4 regions of the Sodalis praecaptivus genome follow, and region 2 is predicted to be linked to each of the others. Evidence: riboswitches for the same ligand, from Rfam matches in the RefSeq annotation. Region 2 holds a riboswitch; each other region holds the start of a gene.
What was found. A riboswitch is a leader RNA that binds a small molecule or an ion and turns the genes downstream of it on or off. The one in region 2 is predicted to bind thiamine pyrophosphate.
Positions count from the first base shown of each region.

Region 1: linked by a shared signal. The riboswitch ahead of thiB (thiamine ABC transporter substrate binding subunit) and the one ahead of thiC (phosphomethylpyrimidine synthase ThiC) in region 2 are both predicted to bind thiamine pyrophosphate.
Region 3: linked by a shared signal. The riboswitch ahead of SANT_RS12105 (TenA family protein) and the one ahead of thiC (phosphomethylpyrimidine synthase ThiC) in region 2 are both predicted to bind thiamine pyrophosphate.
Region 4: linked by a shared signal. The riboswitch ahead of thiM (hydroxyethylthiazole kinase) and the one ahead of thiC (phosphomethylpyrimidine synthase ThiC) in region 2 are both predicted to bind thiamine pyrophosphate.

Region 1 is NZ_CP006569.1:3,861,006-3,865,754, forward strand. Features, by position in the region: gene sgrR (HTH-type transcriptional regulator SgrR) at 1-1,419, shown strand, start outside; TPP riboswitch at 1,530-1,645, shown strand; gene thiB (thiamine ABC transporter substrate binding subunit) at 1,688-2,665, shown strand; gene thiP (thiamine/thiamine pyrophosphate ABC transporter permease ThiP) at 2,782-4,389, shown strand; gene thiQ (thiamine ABC transporter ATP-binding protein ThiQ) at 4,373-4,749, shown strand, end outside.
Region 2 is NZ_CP006569.1:4,499,573-4,504,321, forward strand. Features, by position in the region: gene hemE (uroporphyrinogen decarboxylase) at 1-385, opposite strand, end outside; gene nudC (NAD(+) diphosphatase) at 434-1,204, opposite strand; gene SANT_RS19995 (Rsd/AlgQ family anti-sigma factor) at 1,312-1,812, shown strand; TPP riboswitch at 1,893-2,006, shown strand; gene thiC (phosphomethylpyrimidine synthase ThiC) at 2,108-4,036, shown strand; gene thiE (thiamine phosphate synthase) at 4,026-4,676, shown strand.
Region 3 is NZ_CP006569.1:2,748,975-2,753,723, reverse strand. Features, by position in the region: gene SANT_RS12120 (ABC transporter substrate-binding protein) at 1-286, opposite strand, end outside; gene SANT_RS12115 (ABC transporter permease) at 312-1,082, opposite strand; gene SANT_RS12110 (ABC transporter ATP-binding protein) at 1,079-1,834, opposite strand; gene SANT_RS12105 (TenA family protein) at 1,831-2,529, opposite strand; TPP riboswitch at 2,997-3,098, opposite strand; gene SANT_RS12095 (IclR family transcriptional regulator) at 3,235-4,086, opposite strand; gene SANT_RS12090 (aldehyde dehydrogenase (NADP(+))) at 4,370-4,749, opposite strand, start outside.
Region 4 is NZ_CP006569.1:1,317,945-1,322,693, forward strand. Features, by position in the region: gene tsuA (thiosulfate utilization transporter TsuA/YeeE) at 1-455, shown strand, start outside; gene tsuB (thiosulfate utilization sulfurtransferase TsuB/YeeD) at 477-701, shown strand; gene SANT_RS05885 (GNAT family N-acetyltransferase) at 768-1,253, opposite strand; gene SANT_RS05890 (helix-turn-helix transcriptional regulator) at 1,527-2,252, shown strand; TPP riboswitch at 2,679-2,779, shown strand; gene thiM (hydroxyethylthiazole kinase) at 2,825-3,613, shown strand; gene thiD (bifunctional hydroxymethylpyrimidine kinase/phosphomethylpyrimidine kinase) at 3,610-4,413, shown strand; gene SANT_RS05905 (hypothetical protein) at 4,360-4,749, opposite strand, start outside.

The DNA.
Region 1 (4,749 bases), 640 kb from region 2:
CGCATTGATCAGTTGGTGCAGTTGGTGGGGGATCGCGAGAGCCTCAGAAGCATGCTGCTTTCCCACCTGGGCCGCGGTTTCCGTCAAGGGAAACATATCCTGCGGGTGCTTTACTACCGTCCGCTGAGCAATCTGTTACCCGGTACGCCGCTGCGGCGCTCGGACAATCATATTGTCCGGCAGATCTTCAGCGGCCTGACGCGTATAAATGAGGAAAATGGGGAACTCGAGGCGGATCTGGCCCATCACTGGCAGGCGCTGGCCCCCGATCATTGGCGTTTTTATCTGCGTCCAGCGGTGCGTTTTCACCACGGCCGGGAGATGACCGTCGACGATGTCATCCAGTCGCTGTCGCGCCTGACCGGCAACCCGCTATTTGCCTCGATCCTGTCTTTGCACTCCCCCGCGCCCCATACGCTGGATATTAAACTCGCCGGGCGCGACGATTGGCTGCCCTGGCTGCTGGCGAGCGTATCGGCGATGATCCTGCCCGCCGAATGGCGTACTCTGCCGGATTTCGCCCGCCGGCCCGTTGGCACCGGCCCCTATAGCGTGGTGCGCAACCACCCGAGCCAGCTGACCATCCGCGCGTTCGACGATTACTTCGGCTACCGGGCGCTGATTGATGAGGTCAATATCTGGGTGCTGCCGGAGCTGTCCCATGAGCTTAGCTATAGCGGCGTTCAGCTGCAAAACGTGGCTATGCCGCCGGGGGAAGACGGCAGCAGCGACGCCGCCGCGGAGATACGTCAGGAAGAGGGGTGCTACTTTTTACTTTACGACCAGCGCTCGCCGCTGATGCAACGCCCGGAAATACGCCGCTGGCTCTGCGACTACCTCAACCCGCTGGCGCTGCTGCCCTATACCCCGCCCGCAAGCCAACATTTCTGGTCGCCGGCCTACGGACTGTTGCCGCGCTGGCACCACCGCCGCCATGAACCGCCGGCGGCTAAACCACCAGAACTGACCCGACTGACCCTCACTCTATACCGCAACCATTCGGAATTCGACGTGCTTGCCGCCGCGCTGAGCGCGCTATTGGCGGCGCAGTCCATCCAGTTGGACATCAACGCGGTGGAATATGACCAATGGTACCGCGGCGACGCCACCGCGGATATTTGGCTAGGCAGCGCCAATTTCTCGCTGCCGCTGGCGTTTTCGCTGTTTGCCACCCTGTATGAAATACCGCTAGTGCATCGTTGCCTGCCGCCGACGCTTCACGACGCGGCCGAACGTTGGCGCCATCGTCAACTGCCGATGGCGGAGTGGTGCCGGTCGCTGGTTGACGAACATGGGTTTCATCCGCTGTACCACAACTGGCTCAGCCTGCAGGGCAGCCGTAGCATGCGCGGGATCCGGATGAACACCCTGGGCTGGTTCGATTTCAAATCGGCCTGGTTCGCGCCGCCGGCACCCTAGCTACGCGCAGGTTACCGGCACCCTGGTTATCGTTTCCCTTGTTTTCCGTATTTCCGGCGCCAATGGCGGGATTTACTGTTAACCCGACTCGTAAGCGTTTACAATCAATGCCGTTCTCAACGGGGTGCCCACTCCCGCCGCCCGCCGCGGCCGGGGTCAGCTGAGAGAAGACCCGTCGAACCTGATCCGGTTAATACCGGCGAAGGGATTTGAGAGTGCGCTTCTGCCTCAAAGACCTTTGCCACCCTTATCTCAGGAGTGCAAAGTGTTGAAAAAATGGTTGTTCTGTCTGTTACTGGCCGCCGCCGCGCCGGCGTGGGCCAAACCGACCCTGACGGTGTACACCTATGACTCGTTCTCTTCCGAATGGGGCCCGGGGCCGGCGATAAAAACGGCGTTTGAAAAAGAGTGCGGCTGCGAGCTGAAATTCGTCGCGCTGGAAGACGGGGTGGCGCTGCTGAACCGCTTACGCCTGGAAGGCAACAATAGCCGTGCTGACATCGTGCTGGGCCTGGATAACAACCTGCTGCAGGCGGCGCACGATACCGGCCTATTCGCCCCCCACCGAGTCGCTACCGACGCGCTTACGCTGCCCGGCGGCTGGCATGACGACACTTTCCTTCCCTACGACTACGGTTATTTCGCATTTGTCTATGACCAGACCAAACTTAAAAACCCGCCCCGCAGCCTGCATGAGCTGGTGGACGGCCCCGCATCATTAAAAATCATCTATGAAGATCCGCGCACCAGCACCCCTGGGCTGGGGCTGCTGCTGTGGGTGCAGAAAGTCTATGGCGACGGCGCGCGGGCGGCCTGGGAAAAACTGGCCGCGAAAACCGTTACCGTGACCAAAGGCTGGAGCGAAGCCTATGGCCTGTTCCTGAAAGGGGAAGCGGACATGGTGCTTAGCTACACCACCTCGCCGGCGTACCATATTATCGAAGAGAAGAAAAATCAGTACGCGGCGGCGGACTTCAGCGAAGGGCACTACCAGCAGGTGGAAGTGGCCGGGCAACTCGCGGCCAGCAAACAGCCGGCACTCGCCCATCGCTTTATGCAATTCATCCTCACGCCGGCGTTCCAGCAGGCCATTCCCACCGGCAACTGGATGTATCCGGTGACCCCTACCCCGCTGCCGGCCGGCTTCGCTGCCCCCGCGCAGCGGACATTGAGTTTCACCCCGCAACAGGTAGCCGCCGAGCGCGCCGGCTGGGTCAGCGCCTGGCAGCAGGCCGTCAGCCGCTAATGTCCGCCGCCCGCCGTCGCAGCGGCGCGCATGCGCCGTGGGCGCGAGGACGTTCGGCGCGGCGAATCCGGGGCGGCCCCATCGGCGAGCGCCCCGCCACCGCCCTTGCCGTGCCGATGACGGGCCGCAGCGCCGGCTTTCCCGGCTGGTTATGGCCCGGCGTCGCGGCGGCGTCGGTCATTGCCATTATCGCCATTGCCGCCTTCGGCGCGCTGTGGCGCCACGCGCCCGCGCATCCCTGGCGCCCGCTGCTGGCCGACAGCTATCTGTGGCATGTGGTGTCCTTTACCTTTATCCAGGCGCTGTTATCGGCGCTGTGCTCCACTTTGCCGGCCGTAGCGCTGGCCCGGGCCCTCTACCGCCGGCGGTTTCCCGGCCGCGCGCTGCTGCTGCGTTTTTGCGGTATGACGCTGGTGCTGCCGGTGCTCGTGGGCGTCTTTGGCATTATGAGCGTGTTTGGCCAGCAGGGCTGGCTGGCGCAGCTGTGCCGCTTGCTGCACGTGGAATATGGGTTTTCCCCCTATGGCCTAAGCGGTATCCTGCTGGCGCACGTCTTTTTCAACCTGCCGCTGGCGACGCGATTACTGTTGCAGGCGCTCGAGAGCATTCCCGTGGAGCAGCGGCAACTGGCGGCCCAGTTGGGTATGTCCGCCGGGCCGTTTTTCCGCCTGGTCGAATGGCCCTACTTACGCCGTCAGCTTTTGCCGGCGGCCGCGCTGATTTTCATGTTGTGTTTCGCCAGTTTCGCCACCGTGCTGGCGCTGGGCGGCGGCCCGCGGGCGACGACGATCGAGTTGGCAATTTATCAGGCCCTCAGCTATGACTTCGATGTCGGCCGCGCCGCCCTGCTGGCGCTCATACAAATGGTCTGCTGCCTTGGGCTGGTGATGCTGAGCCAGCGCCTGGCCGGGGCGCTGCCGGTAGGCCATAGCCAGCACGCTCGCTGGCGCGAACGCCAAACGGCGCCGGGCGGGATCCTGTGCGACGGCCTGATTATTCTGGCTGCGCTGCTGTTTCTGGTGCCGCCGCTGCTGGCGGTGGTCATTGGCGGCCTAAGCGGCAGCCTGCTGACGGTGTTAACGCAAACCGCGCTATGGCGGGCGGTGTTCACCTCGCTGTCTATTGCCCTGTGCGCCGGCCTGCTGTGTCTGCTGCTCACCGCTATGCTGCTTTGGAGCAGCCGCGAGTTGCGTCTGCGCCAGCGCCGCCTGGGCGCCCAGCTCTTGGATTTGAGCGGCATGGTGATCCTGGCGATGCCCGGCATCGTGCTGGCGACGGGTTTTTTTCTGCTGGCAATGGACAGCGGCGGACTGCCCGCGTCGCCCGCGCCGGTGGTTATCCTGGCGAATGCGCTGATGGCCATTCCTTATGCGCTGAAGGTATTGGAAAGTCCCATGCAGGACGTGGCCGACCGCTACCGTCAACTGTGTCTGGCGCTCGATCTCCGCGGCCTTAACCGGTTACGCCTGGTGGAGTGGCGCGCGCTGCGCCAGCCGGCAGGGCGGGCGCTGGCCTTCGCCAGCATCTTATCCCTGGGGGATTTTGGCGTGATTGCCCTGTTCGGCAGCGAGGATTTCCGTACCTTGCCGCTTTATCTCTATCAGCAGATAGGCGCCTATCGCAGCCAGGATGGTGCGGTGACTGCGCTGCTATTGCTGCTGCTCTGCCTGCTGCTGTTTAGCTTGTTTGAAACCTTGTCGGGGTCCCATGATAACGCTGGATAACGTGACCTGGCTTTACCGCCATTTACCCATGCGCTTCGATGTCCATCTCGACGCCGGCGAAAAGGTGGCGGTACTGGGCCCGAGCGGCGCCGGTAAAAGCACGCTGCTGAACGTGATCGCCGGCTTCCTGACGCCGCACAGCGGCAGTTTGTGGCTGGACGGCGTGCGCCATCACCAGACGCCGCCGGCACGGCGGCCGGTATCGATGCTGTTTCAGGAAAACAACCTGTTTGCGCACTTGACGGTGGCGGAAAATATCGGGCTTGGCCTGCATCCCGGCCTGCGTTTGACGCCGGCGCAGCGCACCCAATTAGCGCAAGCGGCGCGGCAGGTCGGGCTGGAAAACGTGCTGGACCGGCT
Region 2 (4,749 bases):
GCACCGCGTTCATCACATAGCCAAGCTCCTGCTCGGGATCGGGGATCGGCAGGTGTTCCACGTCGCGTCGGCTTTGTATGGGACGCGCAAAGCGCGGCCCTTCGCCCTGTTCAAACCACAGGCCCAGTCCCATGGCGTCCGGGACGGTGAGAATATCGGAAAACAGGATGGCGGCGTCGAGCGGGTAGCGGCGCAGCGGTTGCAGCGTCACCTCACAGGCCAGATCGGCATTGCGGCACAGCGACATGAAATCGCCAGCCTCGGCGCGCGTGACTTTGTATTCCGGCAAATAACGGCCGGCCTGGCGCATCATCCAGACCGGCGTGACGTCGACCGGCTGGCGCAGCAGGGCGCGCAAATAGCGGTCGTTTTTCAATTCACTCATTCGGGTATCCTTGCTGTTATGGGTGAATTGTAGCATGGGCGCCGGGTTTTACCGATGCGCGCGACAAAGGGCAACGGTATCTTCAATCAACCGGCGCGCCACGGTCCCGGGCGGCGGCAGCAGCGGTAGCGCGTCGTAACGATACCAGCCGGCGTCGAGAAGCTCGCGCGGATCATGCTGGATGTCGCCCCGGTCATAATCGGCCATAAACGCCATCATCAGCGAATGGGGAAACGGCCAGGGCTGGGAGGTCACGTAACGCACATTTTTCACCTGCACCTGCGTTTCCTCCATCACTTCACGCGCGACGCATTGCTCCAGCGTTTCGCCCACTTCAACAAAGCCGGCCAGCACGGTATAAATGTCTCCGCGATGGCGGCTGTGGCGCGCCAGCAAAATCTGGTCATCGCGGCGGATGGCCACGATAATGCAGGGGGCGATTTGCGGGTAATAACGTTCGTGGCAGTGATCGCATAGGCAGGCCCATTCCGTTTTGCTCAAGCGCATCCGGTGGCCGCAATAACCGCAATGACGATGCGAACGGAAGAACTCCGCAAGCTGCACGCCCCGCCCGGCCAGTTGGAACAGGCCCGGCTCGGCATCCAGCATTTGCCGCACCGATCCCATGTCCCGCGGCATCGTTTGGCGCACCAGCCAGACCGGATCCCCCGCCCATTCGCCGATGGGCAGCGCCAGCATGCCGGTCAGTCCCGCATCCGCCGCGCTGCCGAAAGGCAGTTCCCCCTGCGGCAGCCAGAGTTTGGCCTCTTGGCTGACCACCCACCAGCCCCGTTCATACCCGCTAAGTTCGTGTTCCATTTTAGTTGCACTACCTCTTATTCACTGGCAAGCTAGAAAACCTTAACGTTTTACTCGCTTTTATTTATCCGTCACGCAGCGTTATTTTTATCACTTCGGAGTCAATCATGCTAAACCAGTTGGAAAATCTGGCGAAATGCGTTGCTGGCAATAATGAATTTATTGATCAGTGGTTACAGGCCCGCAAGGGACTTTTGGTGGCGTACTACCATTTGATCGGCTTAAAGCCCAACAAAGAAAAGCATACTCCCCTGGACGAAGAAGCGCTGGACGCCTTTTGCCATCAGTTGGTGGATTATCTCTCCGCCGGTCATTTCCACGTTTACGATCGTATCGTGCCGGAAGGGGAAACGACGTCCGCACTGATTTACAGCGCTCTACAGGAAAACACGCAGCAGATCATGGCGCTTTACGACAGTCACCTTGAAAGCGCTATCGACCACGACAACTATCTGGCGTTTCAGGAAGCGTTGTCGGGCGTGGGTGAAGCGTTGGCGAACCGTTTCATCCTTGAGGATAAACTGATTCAGCAGGCGCTGGAGTACAGTGTGCAGGCCGCATCGGCCCTCCCTGCCGCCAATAGCGCCGATATGGCCCGCCCGGCCTGAATCTCCCCGGTAACGGTCAGCGCCGACGTTGCCATTTAGTGCCAAGAAATTGTAGTCTGTAGCGGTCCGCCTGGCGGACCATCATCTTGTCGGAGTGCCCAGCGCGTATGTTACGCCGGGCTGAGACCGTTCATTCGGGATCCGCGGAACCTGATCAGGTTAAAACCTGCGAAGGGAACAAGAGTAATTCATTCTGTCTGGCGTCATTGCCCCTCATCACGGCCGCGGCGCCATTCATTACTCCCCGCAACGCTCCTGACAAGCAACTCCCGGTAATTTTATTGAGGAACTTGCTATGTCATCATCTGCTCCTCCCGTTTCACGCCGCACCAGCCGCGCGCAGGCGCAGGCGTTTATTGATACCCTTAAAGGCACCGATTTCCCCCGCTCCCGCCGCATCTATTTGCAAGGACAGCACCCGTCAGTTCGCGTGCCGATGCGCGAAATCCAGCTCAGCCCCACCCTCATCGGCGGCCACGGCGCTGAGGCGCAGTATGAGGATAACGAGCCGGTGCCGGTCTACGATACCGCCGGTCCCTACGGCGATCCGACGGTACCCATTGACGTTCGCGTCGGGCTGGCGCCGCTGCGCGCGCAATGGATCGCGGCGCGCCAGGACAGCGAACCGGTGACGACGCTCAGCTCCGGCTACAGCTGCGCGCGCCGCGCCGACGCCGGACTGGCCCACTTGCGCTTCGCCGCACCGCCCACGCCGCGGCGCGCCCTGACAGGCCGCTGCGTTACCCAAATGCACTACGCTCGCGCCGGCATCATTACGCCGGAAATGGAGTTTATCGCGCTGCGGGAAAATATGGGCCGGGAACGCATCCGCGGCGATACCCTGCGTCAGCAGCACCCCGGGCAAGCGTTCGGCGCGGCGCTGCCGGAAAATATTAGCCCGGAGTTCGTGCGCCAGGAGGTGGCCGCCGGCCGCGCCATCATTCCCGCCAACATCAATCACCCCGAAGCGGAGCCGATGATTATCGGCCGCCACTTTTTGGTCAAGGTCAACGCCAACATCGGCAACTCGGCGGTCACCTCCTCGATTGAGGAAGAGGTGGAAAAGCTGGTGTGGGCCACCCGCTGGGGCGCAGATACGGTGATGGATCTCTCCACCGGTCGCTATATTCATGAAACCCGTGAATGGATTTTGCGCAATAGCCCGGTGCCTATCGGCACCGTCCCGCTGTATCAGGCGCTGGAGAAAGTCCACGGCGTGGCGGAGAACCTCACTTGGGCTATCTTCCGCGATACGCTGCTGGAGCAAGCGGAACAGGGTGTAGATTATTTCACCCTGCACGCGGGCGTGCTGCTGCGCTACGTGCCGATGACCGCGCGACGTCTGACCGGCATCGTTTCGCGCGGCGGCTCCATCATGGCCAAATGGTGCCTGTCGCACCATCAGGAAAATTTTCTTTACGCGCATTTCCGCGAAATATGCCAAATTTGCGCCGCCTATGACGTGGCGTTGTCGCTGGGCGACGGGCTACGTCCGGGGTCGATTCAAGACGCCAACGATGAGGCGCAGTTCGCCGAGCTTTATACGCTGGGCGAGCTGACCAACATCGCGTGGGAATACGATGTGCAGGTCATGATCGAGGGGCCGGGACATGTACCGATGCAGATGATCCGGCGCAATATGACCGAACAGCTGACGCATTGTCATGAAGCGCCTTTCTATACCTTGGGGCCGCTCACCACCGATATCGCGCCCGGTTACGACCATATCACATCCGGTATCGGCGCCGCGCTTATCGGCTGGTACGGTTGCGCGATGCTCTGCTACGTCACGCCGAAAGAGCATCTCGGGCTACCCAATAAAGAAGACGTCAAACAGGGGTTGATTACCTATAAAATCGCCGCCCACGCCGCCGATCTCGCCAAAGGGCACCCCGGCGCGCAAATCCGCGATAACGCGATGTCGAAAGCGCGTTTCGAGTTTCGCTGGGAAGACCAGTTCAACCTGGCGCTGGATCCCGACACCGCCCGCGCCTATCACGACGAAACGCTGCCGCAGGCGTCGGGTAAAGTGGCGCATTTCTGCTCCATGTGCGGCCCGAAATTCTGTTCGATGAAAATATCCCGCGAGGTGCGCGACTTCGCGGACGCTCAAGCGGCGCAGGCCAAAGCGGCAGGAATGGCCGGCATGGCTTCGGCGTTTCGCGAACGCGGCGGCGATATCTATCTGCCGTCTGCCGATAGCGAGGTGAGCGATGAAGACTAAAGCACCCTTTGCGCCGGTACCGCACCGTCTCGGCCTCTATCCGGTAGTGGATTCGCTGGCCTGGCTGGTGCGCATGCTGGATGCCGGCGTGACCACGGTACAATTGCGCATCAAAGACCGCAGCGAAACGCAGGTGGCGGCGGATGTCGAAGCGGCGGTCCTGCTGGGCCGCCGTTATGACGCCCGGGTGTTTATCAACGATTACTGGCGGCTGGCTATCCACTATGGCGCCTACGGTGTGCATCTGGGTCAGGAGGATATGGTTAGCGCCGACGCCGACGCCCTACGCGCCGCCGGCCTGCGGCTGGGTCTGTCCACCCACGACGAAACGGAGCTGGCGCGTGCGCTGGCCTGGCAGCCCTCCTATATCGCCCTTGGTCACATCTTTCCCACCGCCACGAAAGTGATGCCGTCCCGCCCTCAAGGGCTGGAGACGCTGCGGCGCCTGGTCGCCGAGCTGCCGCCTATCCCCACCGTGGCCATTGGGGGAATCGGTCGCGAACAGGTGGAGGCGGTATTGGCGTGCGGCGTGGGCAGCGTCGCGGTGGTCAGCGCCATCACCCGCGCGCCGGACTGGCGCCAGGCGACCTCCGCCTTACAGTCGATAATAGCGGCATGGGAGCGTCGCCATGACCAATGAACCCCGACGCACCACGGCCGACGCCGACCGCTTGCCCGAGGCTAAGGGCGGCCGTTCGTCAGAGACGTTAGAC
Region 3 (4,749 bases), 1.8 Mb from region 2:
GCACCAACGGCAGCCCCTGATCGGCAAAAAAATGCAGCTGCGGCTGATAGGTAATGGCCAGATCCGCTTGCTTGGCGGCCACCAGCCGCGGCGGCAGTGACGGGTCCGACGGCGGCACCAGCGTAACGTCCAAATCCGCCGCCCGGAAGGCGCCTATCTGCTGAGCCACGATAATCGGTGCGTGATCGGGGTTGATATGCCAATCCAGCACCAGCGTAATTTTATCCGCGGCGCCGGCGTAGCCGGCGGCGGCCAGGAGAAGAGCGGCAATACTCTGTTTTATCATTGTCGTTACCCATTAAAAAAACGCATCAGGCGCCGTTTTCCGGCGTCCAGAAAATAAGGCGCCGAATCAGCGCATCCACTACCGTCCATAACAACAGCGTCATTACCACCAGAATCAGCAGGGCGGCGAAACACATATCGGCCTGCATGCGCGCATTGGCGTTAAGCATCACATACCCCAGTCCTTCGGCCGAGCCGACCCACTCACCGATAATGGCGCCGATAGGGGCGACGGCGGCCGCCATGCGCAACCCGGAACCGAATGCCGGCAGCGCGGCCATCAATCTGACATGGCGCAGTTGCGCATAGGACGACGCGCGCAGGGTGCGCGCCAAATCCAGATAGTCGTTATCTACCCGGCGCAGCCCGTCGAAAAAGGCCGACACGACCGGGAAAAAGATGATAAGCACCGCCATCGCCACTTTGGCGCTCATGCCGTAGCCGAACCACAGCACCAGCAGCGGCGCCAGCGCGAAAACCGGTATCGCCTGGCTGGTGAGCACCACCGGCATTAACCAACGCTGCAATCGGGGGAAATAAACCATCCCCAGCGCCAGCAGCCCGCCCAAAACCACCCCGATCAGTAGACCGCCCATCATTTCCAGCGCGGTGATAGCACCGTGATGCGCCAGTAGAAGGCGGCCGCGCCACAGCGCAGTGGCCACGGCCGTCGGCGAGGGTAGGAGGAAGGCGGGGATGCCCGTCAGGGTAATCAGCCACCATAGCAACAGCAGACCGGCGGTCACCGTCAGGCCTTGCCGCCAGCGCGCGCCCGGCACATCCATCGCCGCTATCATTCCGCGCTCCCCAGTAGTTGGCGCAACAGCGCGCCCTGGCTTTGCTGCACGGCGGGATCATCCGGCGCCCGCGGCGGCTCGCCGGCAAGGTCCAGGCCGGTGAGAAACCGCGCGGGTTGCCCGGCGAGGACCCACAACCGATGGCTCAGGCGGCACGCCTCGAGGGGATCGTGGGTGATAAGCATCACGGTATGCGCGCTAAGCAACCGTGCCGACAGCGCCTGGATCTTGGCGCGGGTCAGGGTGTCGAGGGCAGAGAACGGCTCGTCCATCAGTACCACGGGCTGACGTTCGTAGAGCGTTCGGGCCAGGGCGGCGCGCTGCCGCATACCGCCGGAAAGCGCGGCGGGCAGGCACGCGCCGACGCCGTCCAGGCCGACCTCGGCCAGTAAGTAGTCGGCCCAGTCGCTCTCGGCTTTCTCTCTGCGCAAACGCGCGCCGAGGGTAATATTTTGTTTCACCGTCAACCACGGATAGAGCAGGTCTTTTTGCCCCATATAGGCAATCCGACCGGCGAGGGGCAGGCCATCGCTGCCGCTGACGGTACCGGCGTCCGCCGGCGTCAGACCGGCGATGATCTTCAGCAGGCTGGTTTTACCCACGCCGCTCGCGCCCAGCACCGCAGCGCATTGGCCGCCGTCGAGGGTAAAATTCAGTTTGTCGAACAGGACCCGATTATTCAGGCGCAGCGTCAGGTCACGCACCACAATCCCGATTGCCGCGGGGGGCGCGGGCGTCGCGGCAGCGATCATACGGCTATTACCGTGGGGTGGGGCGTCAACCCCATTTGCCAGAAAGCGCTTTCCAGCCGGGTGGCGGTGGTGAAAATGGCGGACAGCGCGTCAAAACGCTGTTCGGCGCCGCGCGCCAGGCCTACGCGCTCTAATTGATCGATGGCGGCCCGCGCGCCGCTCAGATAGTCGCCGTCAGAGTAATTCTGGATCCATTCAGCATAGGGATTGCCCGCCAGAACCGTGGCCGGATCATCCCGTAGGCGCTGGCCGATTTCGGCATAGCCCGCGACGCAGGGAATCAACGCGACCAGCAAGTCAAGGACATCGCCGGACTGGCCGATATCCAGCACATAGCGGGTATAGGTCAATGTCTCGCTGGCTTCGGGCTCTTTAGCCATCTCCTCCTCGCGCAGCCCCCATTGCGCGCAATAGGCCACATGCATCGGCAATTCTTTCACGATAGCCTCCAGGGAAACTACCGCGGCGCGGATCTCCGGCAGCGTACGCAATTTGTAGGCCAACAGGGCGTAAGCCCGGGCGAAATGAATAAGAAAGAGATAGTCTTGCACCAGATAGCGGCGAAAAGCGCCGTCCGGCAGCGTACCCGCCGCCAGTTGGCGGACAAAATCGTGATGAATATAAGCCTGCCAGTGATGGCCTGCTTCTTGTTTTAAGCGTCCGTACAGACCGTGCTCGAAAGCGGTTCGATTCATGGCGAGCATTCCTTTATGAAAGACAGCCGCGGCCCGGCAGGGCGATAGGCGCACCCTTGCAGGAGACCTTAGGACAGAAGGAGTAGGCAGGGCACGTCATGGCGTGCCGGGAGGCGGAGAGCGAGCATGCGCGCAAAGCGACAGCGGCGTTGGTGCCAGGCCGGCGCGGCGCCAGAACGCCGTGCGGTTTTCCCGCAAGGGCCAGCGGCAGCCAGGGCGGCGAACGACGGACGATGACGGCCTGCGCTGATCGGGGCGATGAACGACGGGCTGAGTCGGCCAGCGGCAGCCAGGGCGGCGAACGACGGACGATGACGGCCTGCGCTAATCGGGGCGATGAACGACGGGCTGTGTCGGCCAGCGGCAGCCAGAGCGAATAACGGCGGACGATGTCACGGACAGGGGGAAAATGCATGGGACCTCCAATCAGGGTGCGGAGATCCGGGTACGCTAAGGTAAATAGGCAACAGGCTATTGCCGACCGTCCCTTCGCTGGCATGACCCAGATCAGGTTCAAAGGGTTCGGCGACAGCCATCTCAGTCCAGACAGGACACCCCTCGGATACGCTAGTTATACGGGATTCGTTTTTTTATTTCAATCCTTACCGGCGCATCGGACGGCTGCGCGGACCACGACGCGCGCGGGCCGCGGAGGCCTACCCGTGGTCCGTCGGTCGCGGCAAAGGGCAGAACAAGAGAGGCATATTAGTCAGGACGCGATGACAGCGCGTCAAGCGGCGCAGTGGCGGACGGTGCGCTCTGGAGCCTGCCCGGCGTCCAGCCGAGTTCCAGTGAGATTTTATGGGCGGTTTCCATTACCAGGCCGGCCAGCCCCTCCAGTCGAGGCAGAGGAAGGCGATCCGCAGGCCCGGAGACGCTGACCGCGGCGAATACCTGGCCATTGGCGCCGCGCACGGGGGCGCCGACGCAGTGAACGTTCAGCTCATTTTCTTGCAGATCAAAAGCATAGCCCCGCTCGCGGGTAAGCCGCAGCTCTGCAAGCAGGGCATCGCCGTCGGTCAAGGTGTGCGGCGTGCGCTCAATCAGCGTGTCGCTGATGATTTTATTGATAAGCGTAGGGGGTTGCCAGGCAAGGAACGCTTTGCCCACGCTGGTGCAATGCACCAGCGCCGCTTCGATACGGGTTATCATGGTGTTGCCGCTGCTGTTCATCGCCTGGCGCTCAACATAGGCCATTTGTGCGCCGTCAAATATGCATAGATGGGTGTTTTCACCGGTAATCAACTGCAACTGGGTGGCGTACGGCCGCGCGTGGCTATCAAGGTCGAGATTATGCAGCACCAGACTGCCCAACTGGAATAATTTCATGCCCAGCTTATAGGTGTCGCGTTTACCGTTTTGCTCCAACAGGCCGATGTCGCGCAGAGAGGAGACCAGACGATGGGTGGTGGCGCGCGGCAGCCCGGTGCGTCCGGCGATTTCGGCCGGCGTCAGGTTCGCATCCCGCTGAGAGAAGCATTCCAATATTTGCAGCACCTTGGTCAGGCTTTTGATTGACGCCTGATTGGTTGTTTCACTATTGGCGCTGTTGTTCATACCCACCCCATCAATGACCCGTCAGACAATCCGGACGGCCTCAGGCCGCCCTTAACCTTGACGCCGACGACCCCGGCGCCGCCCCGTGCGCGGGGGGTCACGGCATAGGCCGTTTTGCACCAACGCCGGCGATAATGTCGAGTATATCTCGAATAGTGGGATTTTTGCATCGCTTAACCTTCCCTATACCAAAAAGCGTCAGACGTCGCGCCCCGCAAGGCGCCGGCATACGCCTGAACGACGCCGGCCGGCGCCGTCGTTGGTTACCGTCACTCACCCGGCGTCAATACCGCTGCACCGGGATGGCGGCCTCCTGGCGCAGCGCTGCGGGCAGCAGCGCATCCGGGAAATCCTGATAGCACACCGGCCGCAGGAAACGGGCAATGGCGCCGGCGCCGACCGACGTCGAGCGCGCGTCGCTGGTGGCTGGAAACGGACCGCCGTGAACCATGGCATAGCCAACGTCCACCCCGGTGGGAAAACCATTGACCAATAGGCGGCCAGCGCGACGCTCAAGCGTTGGCAGCAGCGTCTGGGCGAGCGGATGGTCGGCCTCGTCCACATGCAGGGTCAAGGTCAACTGCCCCTCCAGCGCGCGGATGGCCTGCTGTAATTGCGCGTCATCGTCAAAGCCCACCACCAGCGACGTGGGGCCGAACACTT
Region 4 (4,749 bases), 1.5 Mb from region 2:
TTGCCACTGCCGTAGTGATAGGCCTTATCGCGACGCTGGCCTGGCCGTTAAGTATCGCCTCTGGGCGCCTCTTCGGCCTGGGCATTACCGCGCCGAGCGCCAATATTGTGCAGTATCTGGTGATAGGGGATGACAAATTCATCAATTGGGGGGTGTTTTTAGTACTGGGCATTTTCCTTGGCGCGTTCATCGCCGCCAAAGGCAGCGGCGAATTCCGCCTGCGCGCCGCCGATGCCGCCACCTCGATGCGCAGTTGCGCCGGCGGCATCCTGATGGGTTTCGGCGCGACAGCCGCCGGCGGGTGTTCCATCGGCAACGGCCTGGTGATGACCGCCATGCTGACCTGGCAGGGCTGGGTCGGGTTGGCCTTTATGATTTTGGGCGTCTGGACGGCGTCATGGTATCTGTTCGTACGCCCGCGGCGCCGGGCGGCGTTGCGCGCGGCATCAGCCTAATACAGGTAATAAGGAAACGTAATGATTAAGAAACTTGATGTTATCAGCCAGGTGTGTCCTTTCCCGCTTATCGAAGCGCAGTCCGCGATGGCGGCGTTACAGGCCGGCGACGAGTTGGTTATTGACTTCGACTGCACGCAGGCGACGGAAAGTCTGCCCCAATGGGCGGCGGAACAGGGGCATCTCGTTACCGATTACCAGCAGGTGGGAGCCGCACAGTGGAGCATCACGCTTAAAAAAGCCTGAGGCGGCACCCGGGGAATAGCGCAGACGGCGCATCGCCAAAGCCCTTGATGGCGGCACTGGCCGCCATCAAGGGCGCGTGGATGCGGCGTTTCGACGCGATGAAGCCGGCGGCTGGCGGTGGTGCATCAGATAGTATTCGCCGTTCTCCGCCAAACCGGTAGTAATGACGCGCCAGCCGTTATGCAGATAGAAACGCAGCGCGCGTTGATTGAGCATGAGGCACTTCAGCGCCATCGTGCCCCGGCATAAGGGATAGCAGGCGTCCAGCAGGGCGGTCCCCACCTTTTGCCGCTGCCACTGGGGAGCAATGAACAGGTTATGCAAAAAACGGTCTTGCACCGAGAGCGAAGCAAAGCCGGCGATAGCCTGGTCGATTTCCGCCACCAGGATCTTTTCCCCAAGCGTGACCGCGTCAAAATCCTCCAACTGCCAGTGGCGGTCGTCCAGCCACAGCCAGTTTGCTTTGCGTGAGGCGAGAAACAGCGTGCGCAAAAAGGGGCGGTCCGCTTCCTGATAATTTCTGACGGTAATGTCGCCGCTGTTGCTGTTCATTGCATGTCCTGCTGGCCGGGGAACCCAAAGATGTGTGAGAGTTAATTATAGTACATGTTATTTAATGTTCAGGCTAATCAAAGCAACCGCAACGGATTGATTTGTGCGGCCCGATACTGTGACGGATAATTATAAACACCTCTGTTAGTGGTTGCTTCCATTGTGGGCTTCTTATACTATCCAATAATCATAAAGTAAAATAACTGCAGCGCCGGATTTCCATCATCGGTGCGATTATTCCGTTCATTCAAATAAATATAACAGGTAGAGATAATGGGTGACCCAAGCGATAAGGATTATATGCTATTCAACAACCAGATGAAGAAAAATATTAAACTTTATCTTTCACATATATTTAACGATTCCGATGTTTTCACTTTCGCCTACTTCATGATGAATAAGGACGAAGGACACCCTGCCTATATGATATCCGATTACCCGGCGGGCTGGCTGAATCAATATCGTAATTATGGTTTTCAAAAAATTGACCCGGTAATGCTGATCGCCTGCCGTAAATTTACGCCTTTTAGCTGGCAAAATAATCCCAATCTGCCGGACCAAAACTTTTATAAGATGTCTAGCGATTACGCCCTTGACAATGGTTATACCTTCACGCTGCATGATCCTGACAACAATCTGGCGACGCTAACAATAATTCAGATGAAGCAAGGTGCTGATTTTTATGATGTCATAGAGCGTGAAAAAGATAAATTTCAGATGTTGCTCATCACCACCCATGAAAAAGTCATCCGCTTTTTCGACGCACGTAAGGAACAGGTGACCCAGGGGACTGAACCAGAACCCTGCCGGCTATCGCCGCGAGAAAAAGAGGTGTTGTTCTGGGCAAGCGTGGGTAAAACCTATAATGAAATCTCCACTATCCTGTCTATCCGCGAGGGGACCGTTAAATTTCATATTCGCAATATTATCAATAAACTCGGTGTGGCGAACGCAAAACACGCTATCACGCGCGCAATGGAACTGAAACTGTTAAGTTAGTCGTCTAGAAGATTTCCTTCTCAATTCAACGATACCATTGAGACCCTACTAATTAATCCATTTTTTTTATTTAATCTGTATAACCTACTTTGCGGTGGAGGATGTCGATTCCATTCCTTTAGTTCCCACACCATTTGTGTCTTTGTTCTCCCAGCGCTTGGACGTCATTAAAAGACTCGAGCTAATAACCCCCCGTCGGGTAAACCTGGAAAATAAAGAGGTAAATTAACGCGCCGTGCTGGCCCGGGGCATCGCTGTCGGGCACGCGGCAACGGTGAAACGCGTGATCGGGACCGAAAGCGCGGTGGTTCCGTTGGTTGACGCGTTTGTCAGACGCTAGAGCGTAAATGGATTGTATTCCGCCGGGCCATTGGGCTATCATGCCCGAAGGAAGATATCGCCGTTTATCCCTAAAAATGCTGTTTTATCAATGACTCGGGGTGCCTCGACCGCCAGGTTAAGGCTGAGAAATACCCGTATTACCTGAACTGGATCATACCAGCGTAGGGAAGTCACGGTATCCATTCACCCGCGGAACCGCCTTCTTGATCGCCGGTGGGAGAATGAGAACCATGCAACCCTCCGAATTACCGGGCGCAATTGCCGCCCAGACCCTGCTGCAACTGCGCCAGCAGGCGCCGCTGGTGCACTGCCTCACCAATGACGTGGTGCAAACCATCACCGCCAACACGCTGCTGGCTTTGGGCGCTTCCCCCGCTATGGTGGTGGAGCCGGAAGAGGCCGCGCAATTCAGCGCCATCGCAGATGCCTTATTGATTAATATCGGCACGCTATGCCAGCAGCGCGCCGCGGCCATGCTAGCGGCGATCGCCGCCGCCAGGACGGCGGGTACGCCTTGGGTTCTGGATCCCGTCGGCGTCGGCGCGCTGGATTACCGCAGTCATTTCGCCCGGCATCTATTGACCCTGCAACCGGCGGCGGTGCGCGGTAACGCCTCGGAAATTTTAGCGCTGGCCGGCATTGCCCCTGCCGGCCGCGGCGTTGACAGCGGCGATGATTCCCTGCAAGCGCTGCCCGCCGCACGGGCGCTGGCCAAGGATTGCGGCGCGGTGGTAGCGGTAACCGGCGCGGTAGACGTGATTACCGACGGTATTCGCGTCTGGCAGGTCGATGACGGCCATCCGTTAATGACGCGCGTGACCGGTACCGGTTGCGCATTGTCGGCGGTGGTGGCCGCCTGCACGGCCTTGCCGGGCGAGCGGCTGGACAATGTCGCCGGCGCCTGCCGGCTGATGGCCCGTGCCGGCCGTCTGACCGCCGCCTGGGCAGCGGGGCCTGGCAGCTTTTCCAGCGGCATGCTCGATGAGTTGTATCGTCTGTGCGCGGAGGATGTGCAATGAGTCGAATTTACTATGCGCTGTCCATCGCCGGCACCGATCCCAGCGGCGGGGCCGGTATCCAGGCCGATTTGAAAACCTTTTCCGCGCTCGGCGCCTATGGCACTACGGTTGTGACCTCGCTGGTGGCGCAAAACACGCGCGGCGTACAGTCGGTCTATCCCATTGATGCGGCGTTTGTGGCGGAGCAGATGGAGTCGGTGCTGAGCGACGTGCGTATCGATAGCGCCAAAATCGGTATGCTCGGACAAGCATCGGTTATCCGCGCGGTGGCGGCCAAGCTGCAAAAATACCCCATTCCCTGGCTGGTACTCGATACGGTCATGGTTGCGAAAAGCGGCGATGCGCTGTTGGATGAGGACGCGGTCACCAGCCTGCGGGATATTTTGTTGCCGTTAGCGTCAATTATTACCCCCAATCTGCCCGAGGCGGCGGTCCTGCTCGGCTGTGCGCCGGCGGTGGATGAGCATCAAATGCGTCAGCAGGGCCGCGCGCTTCTGGCGTTGGGGTGTCAGGCGGTGGTGATGAAAGGCGGCCATTTGGCCGGCGGCGCGAGCCCGGACTGGCTGATAAGCCCGGAGTATGAGCTGCGCTTCGACAGCGCGCGGGTCGCCACACGCCACACCCACGGCACCGGCTGCACGCTGTCAGCCGCGCTGGCCGCGCTGCGCCCGCGTTATGATGATTGGCCGCAAACCCTGCGGGCGGCCAAAGCGTGGCTGCAGCAGGCGCTGCTGCATGCCGATGATTTACGCGTGGGGCAGGGTATCGGACCGGTCCATCATTTCCATGAGTGGTGGTGATACCCCTTCAAGAATGCCGGCGGCGTAGGTGAGCAGGTCATGCGCCAGCTGCAAATGCCGCGCATCGAACGCGTTAAGCATGAAACTGGTCTCGGCGCGCTGCGGCCGGATCAGCAAGGCGGGACGCGATTGTGCCTGCGCGTTTGCTTCCGCCTGAGCGGTACTGGCGGCCAGGGTATAAATATAGCCCGGCTGGATCTGGTTTTGCGCATCGCGCCAAAGCAGTTGCAGCGCCGGCACCGCGCCCTGTCGACGGCTGATAAAGACATTGCCTGCCCAAAAACCGGTGAAGTCTCCATCCTGCTGTAGGCGCTTGTCGTCGAAACGGGAGGAGTC